Regions from separate parts of the Neorhizobium sp. DAR64872/K0K18 genome, predicted to be linked through region 1. Evidence: riboswitches for the same ligand, from Rfam matches in the RefSeq annotation. Region 1 holds a riboswitch; the other holds the start of a gene.
The links. A riboswitch is a leader RNA that binds a small molecule or an ion and turns the genes downstream of it on or off. The one in region 1 is predicted to bind thiamine pyrophosphate.
Positions count from the first base shown of each region.

Region 1 (4,920 bases):
GATCAGCTCGTCATAAACGGGGACGCCGTGTTCTTCCGGAAAGAAGGAACGGCCCTCGTGCCCTTCGATTCGCATCTGCGTCAGTTCGAAGTTTCTGAAGCCGCCAAGCGTGGCGTCGACCTTGCCGCCGATCAGCGATGGCGAGAGGGCGAAATTGACGTTGATCAGTTCGACCTCGGTAAGTGCAACGCCTTCTCCCTCGAGCATGCGCTTCAGCATCGCGTCTTCGAAACCCGTGACGGAAAAGCCGACCTTCTTGCCGCGCAGGTCCTTGAGGCTCTTGATCGGGCCATCGGCGAGAACCGTCACCGTATTCAAGGGCGTTTCGACGAGGGTACCGATTCGCTTGAGCGGCAGGCCGGCTGCACGATCGAGATACAGGTTCGGTTGGTAGTGGATGCCGATATCGGCCTGGCCGGCGGCAACGAGGCGAGGCACCGTCGACGGGTCGGCGGGAGGCACCAGCTCGACATCGAGGCCGGCGGCTTTGAAATAGCCGTTTTCGGCGGCAATCACGAGCGGCGCATGGTCCGGGTTCACAAACCATTCAAGCATGACGGTGAGCTTTTCTGCGGCATGCGTTGCGGATGCATTCATGCTGGCGGATATGGCAATGGCAAAGGCCAGAAGCATGCGTTTCATGGGTGGTCGTCTCTCCTCACGATGATAACTGTGTCTGTTGTTCGGTCTCGGTCGCCCAATGGGGGCGTCCCTTTACGAGACGGTCGAAACCGAGGCGCAGCGCGACGCTGGTCAGGGCCAGGATGGTCATGGCTGCGAAAACGGTGTCGGTCTGCATGCGGGCGTTCGCCTGAACCATGACGAAGCCGAGCCCGGCTGAAGCCCCGACCCATTCGCCGATCACGGCACCCAGCGGCGCGAGCGGCACGGCGACGCGCAGACCGGACACGAGCGCCGGCAGCGCAAGCGGTGTTCTGAGCCTCACAAGGATCTGCCAGGGCGTCGCGCTTGTCAGCGCGGCGGCTTCCAGGATCGCTGGTTCCGTCCGCCTCAGGCCATCTGCGAAGGCGGAGGCGACCGGGAAGAAGATGACGAGCGTCGTCATCATCACTTTCGACGCCATGCCGAAACCGAGCCAGAGCACCAGGATGGGTGCCAGCACGAAGACCGGAAAGGTCTGCAGGATAAGGATGATCGGCCAGGCAAGCCTGCCGGCCCGCGGGAATGCCACAACGAGAAACGCAACCGCCGCACCGAAAATGCTGCCTGCGATGAGACCTGCAAGGATTTCGCTCAGGGTGACGAGCGTGTGGTGGGCGAGGAAGCCGCTCTGACCCACCAATGCCTGCACCACCGCGAGTGGTGACGGCAGAAGATAGCGCGGCGGCGAAAAGACCTGAACGGCTATCTGCCAGCCTACCAGCAGCAGAAAAAGCCCGAGGGCTGCAAACCGGGACTGCATGTCAGCGACGCGGGTTGAAACCGTCGAACCGCATTCGTCCTATTCGGGTATTTCTCGAGAGCGTAAGCATGGCTGATCTCCTGACCTTGACATCATGGAGATCCAGGCGAGCGGAGAATAAGAAAGAGGTGCGGTATTGCGCCGTTTCCGTTCCTACGCCGGTATGACCCGGATCAGGTTCAAGGGTCCGGCTCACCGCCATCTCAGCACCGTTCGATGCTCCCCTCGGAATGACGCTAAGGTTGGACAAAGAAACGGCCTTTGTCAATCGCTTGCGATCGCTGTCCGGCAGAGCCTGCGCGGCGAGCTGACAAAAATTTTATTCTATGTCATCCGCCTCCCGGAAACCCGGGGCCCGTCCGCTGGTTATGTCTTCGCAACTTAGGAGGAGCAACCATGACCGATAGAGAACAGGAACAGCGCGAACGGGCCTACAGACTGTGGGAGGAAGAAGGCCGTCCTGAAGGGTCCCATGACGATCACTGGAAGCGTTCCGAGCATCCAGCCGACATGTCGGATCAGGAAAGCGACGATGTGACCAAGGTCAACCAGCAGGCTGATGCGGCGTTTGGTGGAGAGAACGATGCAGCGGCCGACGATGCCGCCACAATCCGGCCTCCGTCGTCAGTCGCGCCGGACTGACGTCGACCAGCGGTAGTCTGGATAGGTATCAGACCTGCCCTGCATGAAAGGGGTTGGCACAACACCTCGAAATATCGGCTGCCGATAGTTCGGCCGTCGACACACTTCAGCCGTCACAAAACCCGTTCGTCCGGTCCACTTTATGCGTCGTCGGGCGATCGAGAACCTGACCGAAACACACGACGGCCACCCGTTTTCCGGTGGCTTTCGCCAGATACATATAGTCGTCAGCGCGTTTGACATAGGTTTGCGGCGTGTCTTCGGCCTTTAGGAACGTAACGCCGACCGCGGCACCCGTGAATGTCACCTGGCCATCGATGGGGATCGGCTTGAACACCCTTTCCATCGTTTCCTGAATATGCGTCTGCATATCGCCCGCAAACTTGCGATCCATGTCGAGAAGAATAGCAAACTCGTCTCCTCCGACCCTGGCGATGAAATCCGTTGCTCGGAAACTTTCGCGAAGTCTCGCCGAGATCGTTCGCAGGACTTCGTCGCCTGCGGAATGCCCCAGACTGTCGTTGACGATCTTGAAGCCGTTGAGATCGATGTAGGCGATGGCGAGTTTTCTGTCATTGAGCAGGTTGCGGGCAACCTCTCCGGCAACAACCTCATCGAAACAGGCTCGGTTTGGTAGACCTGACAGGGCATCGGTCTGCGCGGAGGTTTTCAGAGCGCTTTCGATAGCGCGCTGCTGCCTGACGCGGGCAGACACATCGACAATGACCTCCACATCGAATGAAACGCCATCGACGATCGTGCGTTGCGCGGAAATCAGGGTTGGGATGATCGTACCATCCGAATGAGCAATCTCAACATCTTCGAGCTCGTAGGCGCCGTCCTCGCGCAATAGCCGGTGCCGTCTGTCGCGGGCGGGATTGTCGATCGCGGCACCCTCGGAAATCAGCTTCTTTCCGTTGATCTCGTCCCATTTCAGGCCGGTGAGCTTCAGATAGGCATCGTTGACTTTGACGTAGCTCGAGGTTTTCGTGTCGCTCGTCGTGATGGCCATGGCAATGGGCGCGGACTCAAACATCCTCATCAGCATTGAGATCAAGTGTTGCGTCGGCAGGACATCAGCCTGGTCCGGATCATGCCAGACATGAGGAGCCTTCACGGATACTTTCCCGTCCAGCGGGACCTCCGTGGGCACGATCTCGGTGATGGTGCCGTACCATTTCACGATCTTGCCGGTCGCATCGCGATGAGGCTTTGCCCGACTGACCATCCATCGCCAGCTGTCGTCGTGCAGACGCATGCGAAACCTGGTTTCGAATGGGTCGCCGGATGGCAGCCATCCAAGCCATTCCCGCCGAACCCGCAAACTGTCGTCCGGATGCATCCGACCGTACCAGTCCGCGATCCGGTCACGCATCCTGGACATCGTCGGGTCTGGCGTTGGCCCCATGAAATTGACAATGCCTTCGGCATCGCTCGACCAGGGAATGTTCGGGCTGAGTTCGATCGACCATCGTGCGTGGTCTTCCGTCTCGGTCAGCGCCTTTTCCATCGATTTGTGACCGGTAACATCGATCGCCGTGACCGAAATGCCGATCGGCTCGCCTGCGTCGTCATCGACCCGCTGGTTCACCACGAGGAGAATGTTCTCACTTCCGGGCGGACGATATTCGTCCACAATCAAAGGCTCGCCCGCAAGGACTCGCTGAAGATCTTTGGTGACCCGGCGCGCCTCTCGTGCCGGCATGAAACTGTGAACGGTGAGCCCGATCATCTGCTCGGGCGTTAATCCCAGCATTGCAGCGAACCGATTGTTTACACTGACATGGCGCAAGTCTGAATCGAGAAAGCAGAGACCGACCGGTGCCGCCTCATAGAGCGTTTCCAGTTGATGGACCCGCTGGAACAGCGAGCCGGTTCCGCGGCGTTCCGTGAGTGGCTTCTGCTTGCTGACAGCGAGAAGCCGTTCTGTCGCATCACCGTCGACAGGTCTGCCAAACAGCCACCCCTGTCCAACGTCGCAACCAAGACGCTTCAGCATTTCTGCCTGTTCTTCGGTTTCAACGCCTTCGGCAACAACCGTCATGCCAAGGCTTTGCCCCAGCCCAATGACCGAGGCGACGATTTTCCGGCTGCCGCTGTCATGCTGCATGGAGCGCACGAAGCTTGTGTCGATCTTCAGTTTGTCGAAGGGGAACGCGTGAAGCCGCGTCAGGCTGGCAAAGCCGGTCCCGAAGTCGTCGAGGGAGATACCCATTCCGGCAGACTTGAGCGATGCAATGTTTTCCCTGACGACTGTATCGTCATCGAGCAGTGCGCTTTCCGTCATTTCGATATGGATTCGGTTCATCGGAAACCCGGTTTCCGAGATTATCGAAGCCAGAAAGTGGAAGAGGTCTGGGTCCTGAAACTGCGTCGGCGACAGGTTGATCGCGAGGACAAAGTCTCCCCTCCAGCTTGCAGCTTTGCGACAGGCATCCTGGACGATCTTTTGCGTCAAAGCGCCAATCAGATTGCTGGTTTCGGCGAACGGAATGAAATCTGAAGGTGCGATGGCACCTGCTTCAGAATCGGTCCAACGCGCAAGAACCTCAAAGCCGATGATCGCACCGCTCTGCAGATCGACAAGCGGCTGAAATGCCGGCCAGATCGCATCGGTTGAGAGGGCGTCGGAAAGTCGTCGCTTTGACAAGATGCCGTCTTTGGCGGACGCGGGTCTTTTTGTCGAAACCTGCGGTGCAGATTTCCGATTTGCCGGACCGATATGTCGACCAGAGATCATGGCACTTTCCACACTTGCGGAAAAGCAATGTCAGAGACCGCTTAAGAATAGATTAGCATGGCTTAATTTAAGAAACGATGCGTATTTGTCGGCATCTACATTGGTTCGATGGCCG
Region 1 covers NZ_CP191445.1:392,901-397,820, reverse strand. The annotation lists gene ACQY1P_RS01810 (ABC transporter substrate-binding protein) at 1-642, opposite strand, end outside; gene ACQY1P_RS01805 (ABC transporter permease) at 659-1,423, opposite strand; TPP riboswitch at 1,557-1,659, opposite strand; gene ACQY1P_RS01800 (DUF2934 domain-containing protein) at 1,820-2,065, shown strand; gene ACQY1P_RS01795 (EAL domain-containing protein) at 2,172-4,715, opposite strand.

Region 2 (4,920 bases), on a different replicon from region 1:
GGAGCATCTCGGCCTGACAGGAGAGGAAGACCCGGTCAGGCTTTCCGGTGGCGAGGCGCGACGCGCAGCACTTGTCCGCGTCATGGCGCCGGAACCGGATATCCTGATGCTGGACGAGCCGACCAACCATCTGGATCTGCCGACCATCGAATGGCTGGAAGACGAGCTGCGCAAGACCCGCAGCGCACTGGTCGTCATCAGCCATGACCGTCGCTTTCTCGAAAAAGTGTCCAACGCCACCGTCTGGCTGGACCGCGGCACGTCCCGCCGCCTGTCGCGCGGTTTCGGCCATTTCGAAGCCTGGCGCGACCAGGTTCTCGAAGAGGAAGAGATCGAGCAGCACAAGCTCGGCAAGGCAATCGAGCGCGAAGAACACTGGATGCGCTACGGCGTGACCGCAAGGCGCAAGCGCAACATGCGCCGCGTCGGCGAACTGCAGGCCATGCGTGCCGACTACCGTGGCCACAAGGGACCGCAGGGCTCCGTCCAGGCCTCCGTCGCCGAAGGTCGCGAGTCCGGCAAGTTGGTGGTGGAAGCGGAAAACATCACCAAGACCTATGACAAGCCGATCGTTGCGCCATTCTCGATCCGCATTCATCGCGGCGACCGGATCGGCCTGGTTGGTCCGAATGGCGCTGGTAAGACGACGCTTCTCAAGATGCTGACGGGTCAGCTTGCTCCCGACAGCGGCTGGATCAAGCTCGGCACCAATCTCGAAATTGCCACGCTTGACCAGAAGCGCGAGGACCTCGACCCCGCAGATACGCTGTCTCACTACCTGACAGACGGCCGCGGCGAGACGCTGCTAGTCAACGGCGAACAGCGGCATGTGGCGGGCTACATGAAGGATTTCCTGTTCCAGCCGGAACAGATCCGCACGCCGATCAAGAACCTCTCCGGGGGCGAGCGCGCGCGCCTGATGCTGGCCCGCATGCTGGCCAAACCCTCGAATCTTCTGATCCTCGACGAACCGACCAACGACCTCGACATCGAGACGCTGGACCTCTTGCAGGAAATCGTCGCGGGCTATGCCGGCACCGTCATTCTCGTCAGCCATGACCGCGACTTTCTCGATCGGACCGTGACTTCGACGATCGCCCCGACAGACCCGGATGCCCCTGATGGCCGCTGGATCGAATATGCGGGCGGCTATACCGACATGCTGCAGCAGCGCAAAGGCATGGCCGACGAAAAGCGCCGCGCCGATAAGGCGGAAAAGGCGAAAACGGACAGCACTGCTCCGGCTGCCACCAAGTCAAAGGGCAAGCTCTCCTTCAAGCAGAAGTTCGCGCTGGAAAACCTCCCCAAGGACATGGCCAAGGCGCAGGACGAGATCGCTACATCCGAACGGAAGATGGCCGATCCCAAACTCTTCGCCAAAGACCCGTCGGCGTTTTCAAAGCTTGCCGCAGAGACGGCAAAACTACGCGATCGTGTCGCCAAAATGGAAGAAGAATGGCTGGAGCTTGAGATGCTCCGAGAACAGATTGAAGGATAGTTAAAGAATTCCTATACTTAACAAATAAATATCCACCGTTTTATTTGTCGCGAGCCGGAACAAACATTCCCCAGTGACGTTCGGCATCCATCAAGTGGTCGAAATGCGTAGTGCGGTATGAATGCCGACATGCCGACCAGATGGAAACAAAACGGTTAGGAATGTCCAATGCTGACTAATGTGATGCGTCGTCGGCTGGCGAGTGATGCAATGGAACAGCGCGTTCTGATCGTTGAGGACGAATTCCTGATCGCGCTTGATGTTGCCGAGACTGTCGAGAGCATGGGTCTCAAGGTTGCAGGCTTTGCCAGCGCCCGCAAGCACGCCCTGTCGCTCGGTGCATACGCCGATATCGCGCTGGTCGACGTCAATCTCTCCGACGGCCGGACCGGTCCGGAAATCGGGCGCGAACTCGCTGCCGAATACGGCCTGACGGTCATCTTCATGACGGCCAATCCGGAAGACGTGAAAGACGGCGTCGAGGGATCGCTCGGCGTTCTGACCAAGCCCGTCATGCCGCATGTGGTGGAGCAGACAATCGACTATGCCATCGCCAACCGTCTTGGCGGCATGGCGATCGTGCCGCGTGACCTCAAGATATTCCGCAACGACTCGCAGTCAGGCTACGCGCTCAACGCGTGAACCTTGTTGCCAAAGAACTACTAGCAAGAAAGCCGTCCGGCACGCCGGGCGGCTTTCTTGCTATCGCGACCGCTATCGCACGATGCCCCTCGTTCCTTGGCCCTGAACGCAAGACGGCAGCGGTTCGACACCACTTGCCAGACAATTCCTTCACCGTTACATCTACTCCCGCTCTAACGGGGTGCTGCGCGGTAACGTGCGGCTGAGAGGCTTTCAGCCAACCCGCGGAACCTGATCCGGCTAACACCGGCGGAGGGATTAGACGGCTCACGCTCAGCGCCTATTCCCCTTGTAGATTGATTTTGAAGGAGGCGTTGATGCGCAAACTCTTGCTATCGCTCACCGTGGCTGCGGCCACCATCATCATGTCGCCGGCAGCCAAGGCCGAAGACAAGGTGCTGACCATCTACACCTATGAAAGCTTTACTGCCGACTGGGGCCCCGGCCCCAAGGTGAAGGCGGCTTTCGAAAAGACCTGCGCCTGCAAGGTCGAATTCGTGGCTGTCGCCGATGGCGTAGCCCTTTTGACCCGGCTGAAGCTGGAGGGTGAGACGACCAAGGCCGATATCGCGCTCGGCCTCGACACCAACCTGATTTCGGAGGCCAAGGTCACCGGCCTGTTCGAACCGCATGGACTGCAGGCATCGTCCGGGAATGGCGGCATCAGCGTTCCCGGCAATTACGCCGATGATACGTTCCTGCCCTATGACTACGGTCATTTCGCCGTCGTCTACGACACGAAGACCATCAAGAACCCGCCGAGGAGCCTGAAGGAACTGGTGGAAGGCGATCCGTCGCAGAAGATCGCGATCGAAGATCCGCGCACCTCGACACCGGGCCTCGGCCTGCTGTTGTGGATGAAATCCGTCTATGGCGACAAGGCGCCGGAAGCCTGGGCAAAGCTGAAGGGCCGCATCCTGACCGTCACACCCGGCTGGTCGGAAGCCTATGGCCTGCTTACCAAGGGCGAAGTGCCGATGGTGCTCTCCTATACGACCTCGCCCGCCTATCACATGGTGGAGGAGAACGAGAACCGTTACCAGGCGGCTGCTTTTTCCGAAGGACATTACGTTCAGATCGAAGTGGCCGGCATGCTGAAGGGCGCCCGTGACAAGGATCTCGCCCGTGACTTCCTCAAATTCATGGTGTCGCAGGGTTTTCAGGACGTGATCCCCACTACCAACTGGATGATGCCGGTGACGAAGACGTCGCAGCCGCTGCCCGACGCTTTCGGCAAGCTGGTCATGCCGGAAAAGACATTCCTGATGGGATCCGACGAAGTCGCGAAGAACCGCCAGGCATGGATCGACGAATGGCTCAACGCCATGAGCATGAACTGATCGGCTGAACCGGGCATGCTGCTGACCGCTGCCGAGCGAAGACGGGGGATTTCCGGAGGGGTGCTGAGCCTCGTCGCGATCGCGCTTTTCGTCGGCATCGCGGTCTCGGCCCTGCTGTCCTGGGACGCCCCTGAAACGCAGGGGCGATTGTTCTCGGCCTATACCGGCCGCATCCTGCAGTTCACGCTGTGGCAAGCGGCGCTATCGACCTTGTTCTCCGTATGCCTTGCCCTTCCCGTAGCGCTGTCAATGGCGAGACGGCCACATTTCATCGGCCGCGTCTGGATCGTGCGGCTGATGGCGCTGCCGATGGGCCTGCCGGTTCTGATCGGGGCGCTGGGTCTGATCGGCATCTGGGGCCGCCAGGGCGCGGTGAACGGCCTCCTATCGACATTGGGGCTGGAGCAACCGATCAGCATTTACGGCCTGACCGGCATTCTTCTGGCCCACGTGTTCTTCAACCTGCCGCTGGCCGCCCGGCTGTTTCTCGTGGCGCTTGAGCGGCAGCCGGCCGAATACTGGCTTTTGTCCTCAAGCCTCGGCATGAAGCCGTTGTCGATCTTCCGTTTCATCGAAGGCCCGGCCCTAATCCGCGTCGTGCCAGGCATTGCCGGGCTGATCTTCATGCTATGCGCCACCAGTTTCACGCTGGTCCTCATCCTCGGTGGCGGGCCGGCGGCAACGACACTGGAAGTAGCGATCTACCAGTCGCTGCGCTTCGATTTCGATCCGCCCCGCGCCATCGGATTGGCGGTGCTGCAGATTGCGGTAACCGGCCTGATCCTCGCCGCCCTCGCGTTTCTCCCCGCCCCCGACGGCACACATGTGACCGCCGGCCGCGCCACCCGCCGCTTCGATGGACGCACATGGGGCGCAAGGCTGTGGGACGGCTCGACCATCCTCGCTGCGACCCTGTTTCTCGTCCTGCCGCTTGCCTCGATCTTCCTAGCCGGCATCAAGGCCGATCTCTGGCGGCTGGCCTCAAGCCCCGCCTTCCTCAACGCGGCCTATACAAGCCTGTCGATCGCGCTCTTGTCAGGCCTCCTGGCCGTCAGCGTGGCTCTGGCGATCATTCATGCGCGCATTGCAATCAGGGATCTCCGCCACCCCGGCATCCCGGCGCGTGGACTGGCGGCGATGCTGGGTGCGACGTCGTCGCTGGTGCTGCTGGTGCCGCCGGTCGTGATCGGGACAGGCTGGTTCCTGCTGCTTCGCCCGTTTGGCGATGTCTCGCGTTTTGCCCCCGCACTGGTCGCGGCCATCAACATGCTGATGGCGCTGCCCTTCGTGATGCGGGTGCTGGAACCCTCGATCGAGGATCATCGGCGGCAGACGGCACGGCTGGCCGCGAGCCTCGGCGTATCAGGCCTTTCGCGATTGCGGCGGATCGACCTGCCCTTCCTGATCGGCCCTGTCCTGACGGCACTGTCGTTTGCCATG
Region 2 covers NZ_CP191446.1:3,221,899-3,226,818, forward strand. The annotation lists gene ACQY1P_RS21245 (ABC-F family ATP-binding cassette domain-containing protein) at 1-1,498, shown strand, start outside; gene ACQY1P_RS21250 (response regulator) at 1,667-2,140, shown strand; TPP riboswitch at 2,308-2,415, shown strand; gene thiB (thiamine ABC transporter substrate binding subunit) at 2,458-3,480, shown strand; gene ACQY1P_RS21260 (thiamine/thiamine pyrophosphate ABC transporter permease ThiP) at 3,496-4,920, shown strand, end outside.
Region 2: another riboswitch for thiamine pyrophosphate. It lies ahead of thiB (thiamine ABC transporter substrate binding subunit); the one in region 1 lies ahead of ACQY1P_RS01805 (ABC transporter permease).